Regions from separate parts of the Klebsiella sp. F11 genome, predicted to be linked through region 2. Evidence: predicted binding sites of a transcription regulator. Region 2 holds the regulator's gene; each other region holds the start of a gene.
The links. Region 2 encodes Fur, which represses iron uptake genes when iron is present. Its sites were predicted from a motif close to ATAATAATGAGAACNACTATCAA; they were not measured.

Region 1 (4,230 bases), 2.1 Mb from region 2:
CAAAATGGTTGGCAGCATGTACCATCTTGCCGGCGGGAAGGTCGATTTCTTCGAAGTGTGATGGCTATAAATATTTATAGCGCATAGTCGGCAGGGAAGAGGGCGCTAAAATCGCCCTCTTCACGGATAGCGCTTCCGCCGGGTACGATCAGAAGCGGAGGTCAACGCCCAGCATCACCGTTCTGCCAGGATCGGGCATGCTGATAACCGCTCCGGGCTGGATATCATAGCGATCGGTGACGTTATTAACGGTGGCAAAAAAGGTCGCATTTTTATTGAAAATATACTCGCCATACAAATCAACCTGGTAGCCGGAAGGGATTTCGATAACCGGGTTGGCCGCCGTTCCCTCAAGCCATCCCGCGGGGTTGGTTTTCGCCGAGTGATAGTGGTATCTGATGCCGGCATCGACGGTTTCGTTGAGGAACTTTTTCCCCAGGTTCACCGCGATATTTTGTTTAGCGGGGATTCTGGTGGGCGTTAACCCCCAGGCGAAGCCGAGGTTATTACAATTGCTGGTATTGTATTTTTGCGCATAGTAGTTTGAACACACCGCCGTTTTGCTATAGAACGTGGCGGAAATGGCCGAGTAGAACAGTTCGCTGTTGTATTTTAGCGAAAAGTCAATGCCGGATAAATCGAGCTTATCATAATTCATAAACGTGAAGTTATCCTCCCATGCCGGCATCCCCGCGGTTTTATCCTTTATTCCGGGAGAGATAAAGTTATTGGTCCGGTTGTTAAACCTGGAGAGGGAGAGGTCAAGCGCATCTTCTGCGGATAATAAAGCCGGGCGATGTATCTTAACCCCAACTTCTTTTTGCAGGGAGACCTCCGGCGCAATGGGGTTGGCCGGGTTATAGCTGAATATCTCGTTTGATACCGTGGTTTCATACAGGCTCGGCATTCTGTAGTTTCTGGCTGCTTTCACAAACAGGGTTGTGCCTGGGGTCAGCGCATAGCTTATTTCGGAACTCAGATCCGCTTTCGCCTGATATTTTACGCTTTCATTGGTCTGAAAATCTTTGGCTTCGGCATTGTGATAGTTAATTCCCAGATTGAGCTGGAGAGGGCCGCTCTCAATCATCCCGTTGACGAAAAGGGCATTCTCCCGCCTCTCACCATGCCGCGAGGTGGGGTAGGCGGTAAAGCGGGTCAGTCCGTCAGATTTTGGCGCCAGCGTCTCCTTTTGCGTTGACGAGCCGTAGCGTAGCGTGAGCATGTTTAGCTGGCTTTCATTGACGATGGCGATCCCGTTTTTATTGTTGCTATAGGCGTGCAGATATTGCTGAGCATTGGTCCCCAGCGCCCACAGGCCGTTATACTGCTTTAAGTTTGTATTGGTCAGCCAGTAGTTCAGATTTAGATTAAGCAGCCGGTTGTCAACCGGGGCGTAGGTATATCCGGCGCTGTAGGCGTTAACAATCGCGCTGCCGGGCTTCCACTGCGGCATGGATTCCACCCCTGCGGGCAGGGGCTCGAAATCGGCGTCGTTAGCGTTTTTATACCAGTAGGCGGCCAGCGTTTCGCCGGCCTGCTGACGATGGTTGCGGTAGGCAAGGTTGAAGTGGTGATCGTCGCCGGCGCTGACGGCAAGCTTATAAATAAACGACTCACTTTCGAAGTAGGTGTTTACGACCTCTTCATTTTTAAACACCACCGGATCGCTGAATTTATCAAATCCCTTTTTCCCCGAAAAATAGTTGCCGGTCGATCGTTTACTATAGGCAATAACGCTATCAACGGTATCATCTCTGAAACCAAAGGCCAGCGTGGCGGAGCCGTTTCTAAAATCGTACCCGCGGGGCTTGTCCGTCAGCTGATAATAGCTCTGCGCCGAGTAATCATCGGGAATATCCGGCTTTTTATTATTGTTAAAGGTTCTTAGTTTAAGCAGTAAGCCATAGCTATTGCCAGGGTTGATAATATTCTCGGTGGAGAGGGTTTTTATATTTATTACCCCACCGATGGCGCCGGATGAAAAGGCATTGTTATTCTGTGAGGCCCCCTTGCTGATGGCGATATTGCTGATTAAATCAGGGTCGATGTAGGTTCTGTCGCTGGTTCCCTGATAGCCCCTTGAGGTATGCGTTGACTGCAGAGAGCCGTCAATAAATACCGGAACGCGGCCTTCACCCTGCAGTCCCCTGATTCCGGGATCGATTGAACCCGCCTCGTTTCTCATATTATTTGACTGGATATAGGTTTCAGAGGAGAAAATATCGGCATTGGCAATCCCTCTGAATCGGTTTAGATCAGATCCGGAGAGGGTGTTTTCAGTGGTTCCCGTTGATGAAACGACCATCGTTTCTTCAGCGTCATTTTTTCCCTCAGCCAGCGTCGAACCCGTAAAAATCGACGTAGATAAAGCGAGGGTTAAGGCGCGCTTTCCCATAAAATTTCCTTATTTTTTAAAAAGATATCGAAAATACAACAATGTAAGCGATGAAAAACCAATAGCTGGTTAATTACCGGTTTAAAACGCTATAAAAATAAAGGATGGCAGTTTATGCTTCCGTTTGATCAAATGCAAATAGTTATCATTATCATTTAATTGGGGTGATTATAATTATCTGTCTAATGAATAGGGGCGAAACGGCGTGTGCTATCGGGCCGGCGAAAGCAAACCCTGCGGGAAAGGCGGGCATTATTTTTAATTTCAGGGTCACGATCGCGAATGGGTCCCCGCGATAAAGAGGAAATCAGGCAGGTGGGTTAATAATAAAAAATGAGCCCGCGTAAGGGAGATTACGCAGGCTAAGGAGGTGGTTCCTGGTACAGCTAGCATTTATGGGTTATGTTTTTCAGCGAAATGGATAATACCGGCTTTGAGCGAAACGGTATGTGATCCGTTTCTAATATCCGTGCATACTGAAAAAATAACCCTTATAAACTAGTTGCCATGTGGGTTTCGGGTGCTCTGGCCGGCAAAGTTGCGCATCAGCAGAGCATACTGCAGCACCATATCTTCCGGTACCGGCAGCCAGACCGTGTAGCCGTCGCCGGGGGCGACCGGCATCACTTCGCCTTTGCCATTTTCCATATGCTCGAGGGTGAAGTTGACGTTGCCCTGCGGCGTCATCAGCTCAAGGCTGTCGCCGAGGGTGAATTTGTTCTTCACCGCCACCGCCGCCAGCTGGCCGTTACGTTCGCCGGTAAACTCCCCGACAAACTGCTGGCGCTCGGAGAGCGAGTAGCCGTACTCGTAGTTCTGATAGTCATCGTGGGTATGGCGGCGCAGGAAGCCTTCGGTATAGCCGCGGTGGGCCAGCCCTTCGAGGGTTTCCAGCAGGCTTTCGTCGAACGGTTTGCCGGCGGCGGCGTCGTCGATGGCCCTGCGGTAGACCTGCGCGGTGCGGGCGCAGTAGTAGAAGGATTTGGTACGGCCTTCGATTTTCAGCGAGTGCACGCCCATATTGCTCAGGCGCTCAACGTGGGCGACGGCGCGCAGATCCTTCGAGTTCATAATGTAGGTGCCGTGCTCGTCTTCGAAGGCGGTCATATATTCGCCCGGGCGTTTAGCTTCTTCAATCATAAATACCCGGTCGGTCGGCTCGCCGATCCCCAGCGTCGGCTCAACGTTCTGCACCGGGATCGGCTCATATTTGTGAACGATATTGCCGACGTCGTCCTGCTTGCCTTCCTGGACGTTGTATTCCCAGCGGCAGGCGTTGGTGCAGGTCCCCTGGTTCGGGTCGCGTTTGTTGATATAGCCGGAGAGCAGGCAGCGGCCGGAGTAGGCCATGCACAGCGCGCCGTGAACGAAAATTTCGAGCTCCATCTCCGGCACCTGGCTGCGAATTTCGCCAATCTCTTCCAGCGACAGCTCGCGCGAGAGAATGACCCGGCTGAGCCCCATCTGTTGCCAGAATTTGACCGTTGCCCAGTTGACGGCGTTGGCCTGGACCGAGAGATGAATCGGCATCTCGGGGAAGTTTTCCCGCACCAGCATGATTAATCCCGGATCGGACATAATCAGCGCGTCCGGCCCCATTTCCACTACCGGCCGCAGATCGCGAACGAAGGTTTTCAGCTTGGCGTTATGCGGCGCGATGTTCACCACCACGTAGAACTTTTTCCCCAGCGCATGGGCCTCGTTGATGCCGAGCTGCAGGTTTTCGTGGTTGAATTCGTTGTTGCGCACGCGCAGAGAGTAGCGCGGCTGGCCGGCATAAACGGCATCTGCGCCGTAGGCGAAAGCGTAACGCATATTTTTCAGCGTTCCCGCCG
Region 2 (4,230 bases):
CGGTTTAACGTGCCGGTCCTGTGGGATCAATATAGCCATATCGTTGGCTGGCAGCCGGTTCCCGCCTGGCCGCATCCGGCCCTGTTTATCCCGGGCGGCAACTCTCCCTACGTGACCGACGAGTATCGCGACGCGCTGCTGGCGCAGTTCCCCCAGGCCCGCGCGCACGTGATTGCCGGCGCGGGCCATTGGGTCCATGCGGAGAAACCGGAAGCGGTATTGCGCGCCATTCGCCGATATCTCTCCTCTTTAGCGGCATAACTGGCTAAAAACTGCCCGACCGCGCCGCAGAATGCCCGCGGTCGTTGGCGCAGCGGTTCGCCTGATGTATTATGGCGCGCTATCTGTGTCGGCAATGGCCCGACAACTCGTTTCCCCGAAGTCACTCTGAATCATGGCAAAAGAACAAACGGACCGTACGACATTAGATTTGTTCGCAACCGAGCGTCGCCCGGGTAGACCAAAGACCAATCCGCTTTCGCGCGACGAACAGCTGCGCATCAATAAACGCAATCAGCTTAAACGCGACAAAGTTCGCGGCTTAAAGCGCGTGGAGCTTAAGCTCAACGCTGAAGCGGTCGATGCGCTCAATGAGCTGGCCGATGCCCGCAATATGAACCGCAGCGATCTGATTGAAGAGATGTTGATGAACCAGCTGGCAGCCCTGCATAGCCAGGGTAAAGTCTGAGAAACCGCAAAAACAGCACTTTCATGTAGCAGAGTGTGCAGTCGGGCGTGATTGCTGTTTCCGCCCCCTCCCCTGTTCTGCTATGATTGCCGTTATCTGCGGGCATTACGCCACTACCACATCATTAAGTATCAAGAGGTTATTTTACTCATGGCAATCATCGGCATCTTTTTTGGCAGCGACACCGGCAACACCGAAAATATTGCAAAAATGATCCAAAAGCAGCTTGGTAAAGACGTTGCTGATGTTCACGACATTGCCAAAAGCAGCAAAGAAGATCTGCAGGCTCATGACATTCTGCTGCTGGGCATCCCGACCTGGTACTACGGTGAAGCGCAGTGTGACTGGGACGATTTCTTCCCGACGCTGGAAGAGGTCGATTTCAACGGTAAGCTGGTCGCCCTGTTTGGCTGCGGTGACCAGGAAGACTACGCTGAATACTTCTGTGACGCGCTGGGTACCATTCGCGATATCATCGAACCGCGCGGCGCAACCATCGTCGGCCACTGGCCAACCGCGGGCTACCATTTCGAAGCCTCTAAAGGTCTCGCCGATGACGACCATTTCGTCGGTCTGGCTATCGATGAAGACCGTCAGCCTGAGCTGACCAACGAGCGCGTAGAGAAATGGGTTAAGCAGGTTTCTGAAGAACTGCACCTCGAAGAAATCAAAAACGCCTGATCGTTAACGGCGCTATCTTGGGATATCGCCGTATTAATAGGTAAAAGCAATAAAACTAATAGCTACAAGTTTTTAACTTTTAATCACATATCTGTACAATGTCCTCTGATTTAACGAGGAGACGTGACGCAGTTTGTAGCCTGTGCCTCGTTTTTGACAGCATACAAGGCTCGATGCTTGCGGTTTTCATTTCATCATGGCAGTTCTATAATGAGACGCGTTACATCGGGTGATTCTCTGTATTACTTCCGCTAATGGAAGTAGATCGTTTAGCAACAGGACAGATTCCGCATGACTGACAACAATACCGCATTGAAGAAGGCTGGCCTGAAAGTCACACTTCCACGATTAAAAATTCTGGAAGTGCTGCAGGGGCCGGATAACCATCACGTCAGCGCGGAAGATTTATACAAACGCCTGATCGACATGGGTGAAGAGATCGGTCTGGCTACCGTTTATCGCGTACTGAACCAGTTTGATGATGCCGGCATTGTTACCCGCCATAACTTTGAAGGCGGTAAATCCGTTTTCGAGCTGACGCAGCAGCATCATCACGATCATCTGATTTGCCTCGATTGCGGCAAAGTGATTGAGTTCAGCGATGACTCCATCGAAGCGCGTCAGCGTGAAATTGCCCACCGTCACGGCATCCGCCTGACCAACCACAGCCTGTACCTGTACGGCCACTGTGCGGAAGGCGATTGCCGCGAAGATGAACACGCGCATGATCCGCTGGAAAAATAATTTCCCGCAGCGTAAGCAGCAAAAAGCCAACCCGAAGGTTGGCTTTTTTTATGCCCACAAATAGGAAGTACGGGGGAAATCAGGGCCGGGTATTGTTGCGGCGGATCTCTTTCCAGATCTGGTCGCAGCGGGCCTTCACCGCCTGATCGTTGCCGGTGCGGGTCGCCTGGATACACTGCTGATAATCCAGCACGCGCACGCTTTCCTGCGTGGCGAACTGCTGATGCTGCTTATCCTCTTTAAGAACGTTCAGCACGCTCTGGCAGGCCTGAACTTTATCCGGATTCCCTTCCGCCGTATTGATACAGGCGCTATAGGCATCCTTCAGTTTACTGTCTTCTTTTGGCGCCGGTGACTGCGTACAGGCCACCAGGCCCGATGCCAGCATGGCGATGAGCAATAGCTTTTTCATAATCAACCTCACGGACTGGCGGCAGGCTTACGCCCGCCGCTGCGGCATCAGAAAATAGTGAACGGGGCAATAACCATAAACTTCACGTCGCGCTCATCCTGGAAGATGTTGCCGTAGCCGCCGCTCCAGCTTGGAATATCGGAGTGGTTGTCGTATTGGGTGAAGTGGAGCTTGAACAGCGTGCCCTTCGCCCGGCCGTCCTGTACGGTATACATGGCATCGAGGCTGTAGGCCGACTCTTCCAGACGCTTATCCGCGTTGTAGTAGGCATCTGGCGTCGCCATTTTGCCCGGCTTCGCATCCCATGCGTAAACGTAAGACGCGCCAAACGCCCAGCCCGGCATATTCCAGTTTTTCATGTCATACATGGCGCCGAAGAACACCGCTTTTTCGCCGTTGGCGTTGAAGTCGGAGCGGTTATCCCACCACACGTCCAGGCGGCCGTTAGAGGATGCGTAGGTTGGAGTCATACGCTGCAGGAAGTAGCCCTGCTGGCCCTCGGCCTTAACCCAGGTGCCTTCCAGACGCAGGTCCAGCACGTCGGCAACCTTGTAGCCGAAGGTCAGCGCCTGCAGCCAGGCGGTGCCGTCATAAATATCGTTCACGCCGCCGTTGCTGACCTTATCGCGGGTGCCGTAGAACTGATAGCTGGTGTTTAACGGGGTGCCGGCAACGTCAAATTTATAGCTGGCCTTGGCAAAATATTGGTCGATATAGCCCTGAGCCTGGCCAAACGCGGCCTCCAGCACGAGGTCATTTTTAAAATCATATTTGGCGCCCAGAGAGTGCAGATAATCGACTTTGGTCTTCTTATCGTTCTGGTAGAAATCATCCATCTCGATATGCCACGGCGCTTTATATTCGTTGGTCCACATGTAGGAGAAACTCAGCGCGCCGGCGTCGCCGTAATCAAAGTTGGCTCCGGCTTCGGCACCTTGATAAGTGCCCGGCATAAAGCTCCAGTGCGGGGCCAGCAGCGTTTGCCCGGTTGGCTGAATATAGCCAGCGCGCGCCCACGCCGGGCCAAACTTAAATTTCGCCGCCGCTTTGTAGAGGCTAATTCCGCTCTTATCGCCGGAGTAATCTTCGTCGTAGGCTTTATTTCTTGAGGAGAAGGCAATTTCGTTGGGGTGGCCGCTTTCGCTGCTTTCCGCCATTTCAATGGCGGTAAAGGCCGCCACGTCAATACCAAACATATCGGCAGCGTAGCCGGACTGGAAATCCAGGTTGGAGTTCCAGGTTGAATGCGAAAGGTTGGTTTTGTACTTATCGCCGTCGGTGACGTCTTTACGGTCGCGCTCGCGCTGCCAGTAATAGATACCGCCGGTTAATGTGGAATCATCAATAAAACCTGCTGCGCTGGCCTGCGGAACAACGATCCAGCTCGACATCGCGGTGACGGCGGCAATAGCCAGCGCCAGCGTACTACGTTTGCCACTAAACGTACGCATGTGCATATCCTCTTTGACGTTTTAAAACGCGGAGCCAAAGGCAAGCCGCGAAAAATAAATAAGACTGCTAAAAAGCGGGGCGGTAAAAGTTCGCATATCCGCTATGGATAGACTATTTTTCGTGACGCGAATTATCAATCTCTTTCGCCGACCAAAGCTTAAGATTATGACAAAGCGCACATAATCTATGTCTGTTTGTTACAGCCTTATATTTCGTACATTTAGCGCGGAAGTATTTGCAAAATCAGGATAAA
Region 3 (4,230 bases), 2.4 Mb from region 2:
GAACTGGAAGCGGCGGTTGGAGAGCCCCGAAATCCCGGCCATCGTAGGCAGCAGGGTGCGGACAAAGGCCAGGAAACGACCGGCCAGCAGGGCCAGCAGCCCGTGCTTATCAAACATGCAGGTCGCACGCTGATGATATTTTTGCGGCAGATGGGAAAGCCAGCCCTTCACGGTCTCGGTATTGCCGAGCCAGCGCCCCTGGACATAGCTCAGCCAGCAGCCGAGGCTGGCCGCCGTCGTCAGAATGGCAAGGGTGGGCACAAAGTCCATGACGCCTTTAGCAATCAGCGCACCGGCGAGCAGCAGCAGGCTGTCTCCGGGTAAAAATGAGGCCGGCAGCAAACCGTTCTCGAGAAACAGGGTCGCGAACATGACCAGATATACAACGCCCACAACGTGAGGGTTCGCCAATGCGGCAAAATCATGTTGCCAGAGCGCGGCGACAATCTCTTGAATAACAACCATGGACTTTCCTAAGTGGTACCGTATTTTTGCCTAGTGTACTCCTGAAGAGCCCAGAACACCTTGATCCCGGGCGCAACAAAAGCGGCCGCCTCTAACAGAACGTCCGCAATTATTGCCACTGGCCGTCACTTTACACGATACGCGCGAAGCCCGCCGCTAAATCCGCCAACAGATCGTCAACATTTTCTAAACCGATATGGACGCGGATCAGCGTGCCGCTGAAATCGACTTCTGCCTCGGGGCGGATGGCGGCGATGTGCTCCGGCTGGTTCGCCAGGATTAGCGATTCAAAACCGCCCCAGGAGTAGGCCATGCTGAACAGGCTGAAATTGTCCAGATAAGCGGACAGCTCGGCATCGTTCAGCCGCTTATTGAGAATAAACGAGAACAGGCCGCTGCTGCCGGTGAAGTCGCGCTTCCAGAATTCATGCCCTTTGCTGCCCGGCAGCGCGGGATGGTTGACCCGTGCCACCTGCGGATGCTGCGCCAGCCATTCGGCGATGCGCAGGCTGCTCTCGTGGTGCTGACGCAGACGCACGCCGAGAGTGCGCAGGCCGCGGCTGGTCATATAGGCGGTATCCGCGTCGAGCATCTGCCCCATCAGATAGGCGTTCTCGCGCAGCTGGTCCCAGCAGCGCGCGTTGGCGACCGCGGTGCCGACCATCGCATCGGAGTGGCCAATCAGGTATTTGGTGCCGGCCTGAATCGAGATATCGACGCCGAAATCCAGCGCCCTGAACAGCACGCCAGCCGCCCAGGTGTTGTCGATCATAATGATTGCCTCGGGGGCGACGCTGCGTACGGCCGCGACGATCGCCGGAACGTCGTGAACCTCCATAGTTATCGACCCCGGAGACTCGAGGAACACCACGCGGGTATTCGGCTGGACCAGGCGGGCGATATCGGCGCCAATCAGCGGATCGAACCAGCCGGTGCTTACGCCGAGCCTGGCAAGCACTTTGGTACTAAAATCCTGGCTCGGCTCGTAGGCGGTATTGGTCATCAGAACGTGATCGCCCTGCTCAACAAACGCCAGAATCGTATTAGCCACCGCCGCCGCGCCGCAGGGGAACAGGGCGCAGCCGGCGCCGCCTTCCAGCTCGCACATGGCTTCCTGCAGCGAGAAGTGGGTCAGCGTGCCGCGACGGCCGTAAAACAGCTCGCCCTTCGCCCGGTTGCGGGTGGCGTGTTTCTTATCTTCGACGGTGTCGAACACCAGCGATGAAGCGCGCTGAATCACGCTGTTGACCGATCCTAAGGTATATTTTTTACTGCGCCCGGCCTGGACCAGGGAGGTATCAAGATGTTTGTCAGCCATGTTTTTTGCCTGTTTTTATACGTCTGGACGTCTAAACTAGCATGAATACCCGGATGTGTACCGGCTTACGGCGGATACAGGCAAAAATTTTACCAAATCCCCCGGCGGCCACTTTTTTACTGCGTAAGCGCAGGGAAAATAAACGTGATTTGCTGCACAGTGTAAATACTAATGAGAACCACTATCAATTCGATGCCGTTTTGATATTATTGTGCTCAGATTTTGTGATTTACGTCCTGGAGACTCAGAGTGGGTAATAATTTGATGCAGGCGGATCTTTCCGTTTGGGGTATGTATCATCATGCCGATATTGTCGTTAAGGTCGTGATGATCGGCCTGATTCTGGCGTCGATAGTCACATGGGCTATCTTCTTCGGCAAGGGTGCGGAAATCCTCTCCAGCAAGCGCCGCCTCAAGCGCGAACAGCACCTTCTCGGCGAAGCGCGCTCCCTCGATCAGGCCAGCGATATCGCCAACGCTTTCCATCCTAAAAGCCTGAGCTCACAGCTTATCAACGAAGCGCAGAACGAGCTCGAGCTCTCGGCTGGCGTCGAAGATAACGAAGGTATTAAAGAACGTACCGGTTTCCGCCTTGAGCGCCGCGTGGCGTTTGTCGGTCGCTATATGGGCCGCGGTAACGGCTACCTGGCGACCATCGGCGCCATCTCCCCGTTCGTCGGCCTGTTCGGTACCGTCTGGGGCATCATGAACAGCTTCATCGGCATCGCGCAGACGCAAACCACCAACCTCGCGGTTGTCGCCCCGGGCATCGCGGAAGCGCTGCTGGCAACGGCAATTGGCCTGTTTGCCGCTATCCCGGCGGTGGTTATCTATAACGTCTTCGCCCGCATGATCGGCAGCTACAAAGCCACTCTCGGCGACGTTGCTGCCCAGGTTCTGCTGCTGCAAAGCCGCGATTTGGACCTCAGCGCCAGCGGCACTACGCCGGTACGTACCGCGCAGAAATTACGAGTAGGTTGATGCTTTATGGCGATGCATTTTAACGAAAATCTCGATGATAACGGCGAAATGCACGATATTAACGTGACGCCGTTTATCGACGTCATGCTCGTGCTGCTGATTATCTTTATGGTGGCGGCCCCGCTGGCGACGGTTGATGTGAAGGTGAACCTGCCCGCGTCCTCCAGCCAGCCGCAGCCGCGTCCGGAAAAGCCGATCTACCTGTCGGTGAAGGCGGATAAAACCATGTTCCTCGGCAACGATCCGGTTACCGAAGAGACGATGGTTAATGCGCTGAATACGCTGACCGAAGGTAAAAAAGACACCACCGTCTTCTTCCGCGCCGATAAAACCGTGGACTACGAGACGATGATGAAGGTCATGGATACCCTGCATCAGGCGGGCTATCTGAAGATTGGTCTGGTGGGCGAAGAGACCGTTAAAGCGCAGTAGCCCTCACCGACATCTCTCCCCAGGCTGGCCTTGCGCCAGCCTTTTTTACGTCTGCCGATCCGCTGCGCCGACGGGATGTTGCATTCAGGCTGGCGGGTTGCGATATAATGCCGCTCATTTTTTTAACTTACAGGGTCTTATGGAACGTTTTCTGGAAAATGCCATGTACGCCTCACGCTGGCTGCTGGCACCGGTTTATTTTGGTCTCTCTTTGGGGCTGGTGGCGCTGTCGATCAAATTTTTTCAGGAGATTCTCCACATCCTGCCGCAGATCTTCAGCGTAGGGGAGTCGGACCTGATCCTGACCCTGCTGTCGCTGGTGGATATGACGCTGGTCGGCGGCCTGCTGGTGATGGTGATGTTCTCGGGGTATGAAAACTTTGTCTCTCAGCTGGATATCAACGAGGGCAAAGAGAAGCTCAGCTGGCTGGGGAAAATGGATGCCACCTCGCTGAAAAATAAAGTGGCAGCCGCCATCGTCGCTATCTCCTCCATCCACCTGCTGCGGGTGTTTATGGACGCGAAGAACGTGCCGGACAATAAGCTGATGTGGTACGTCATTATCCACCTGACCTTTGTGCTGTCGGCGTTTGTGATGGGCTATCTCGATCGCCTGACCAAAGTTAAGCACTGATTCCTGACTGCCCGGCGGCGTTTAGCTACCGGGCCAGCGGTTTACTTATCCGACGAAGCCTGCCACAAATTGAGCTGACCATCCGCCACGTGCTGGTCGATCTGCGTCAGCTCTTCGGCGCTGAACGTCAGGTTTTCCAGCGCCTGGACGTTCTCTTCCAGCTGCTGCGGACGGCTGGCGCCAATCAGTACCGAGGTCACCCGGTTATCCTTCAGCAGCCAGCTCAGGGCCATTTGCGCCATGCTCTGACCGCGGTCGTGCGCCATCTCCTGCAGCAGGCGCAGGCTCCGGACGTTCGACTCGCTGAGCATCGTTTCCGTCAGGCCGCGATCTCGCTTCCCTTCATAGAACATCCGCGAACCTTCCGGGATCTGCTGAAGATACTTGCCGGTCAGCAGGC

Region 1: AC1M2H_RS09265 (TonB-dependent receptor domain-containing protein) is a predicted target of Fur. The motif match lies at 2,528-2,550, and genes of this name have one in related genera.
Region 3: exbB (tol-pal system-associated acyl-CoA thioesterase) is a predicted target of Fur. The motif match lies at 1,949-1,971, and genes of this name have one in related genera.

What each region holds. Positions count from the first base shown of each region.
Region 1 is NZ_CM160060.1:1,857,579-1,861,808, forward strand. Features, by position in the region: gene AC1M2H_RS09260 (carbonic anhydrase) at 1-61, shown strand, start outside; gene AC1M2H_RS09265 (TonB-dependent receptor domain-containing protein) at 149-2,395, opposite strand; gene trhP (prephenate-dependent tRNA uridine(34) hydroxylase TrhP) at 2,894-4,230, opposite strand, start outside.
Region 2 is NZ_CM160060.1:3,984,736-3,988,965, forward strand. Features, by position in the region: gene ybfF (esterase) at 1-261, shown strand, start outside; gene ybfE (LexA regulated protein) at 395-688, shown strand; gene fldA (flavodoxin FldA) at 839-1,369, shown strand; gene fur (ferric iron uptake transcriptional regulator) at 1,661-2,113, shown strand; gene AC1M2H_RS19730 (ChiQ/YbfN family lipoprotein) at 2,193-2,525, opposite strand; gene chiP (chitoporin ChiP) at 2,573-3,976, opposite strand.
Region 3 is NZ_CM160060.1:707,818-712,047, forward strand. Features, by position in the region: gene yghB (DedA family general envelope maintenance protein YghB) at 1-465, opposite strand, end outside; gene metC (cystathionine beta-lyase) at 596-1,783, opposite strand; gene exbB (tol-pal system-associated acyl-CoA thioesterase) at 2,033-2,764, shown strand; gene exbD (TonB system transport protein ExbD) at 2,771-3,196, shown strand; gene AC1M2H_RS03600 (TIGR00645 family protein) at 3,336-3,830, shown strand; gene mgrA (L-glyceraldehyde 3-phosphate reductase) at 3,872-4,230, opposite strand, start outside.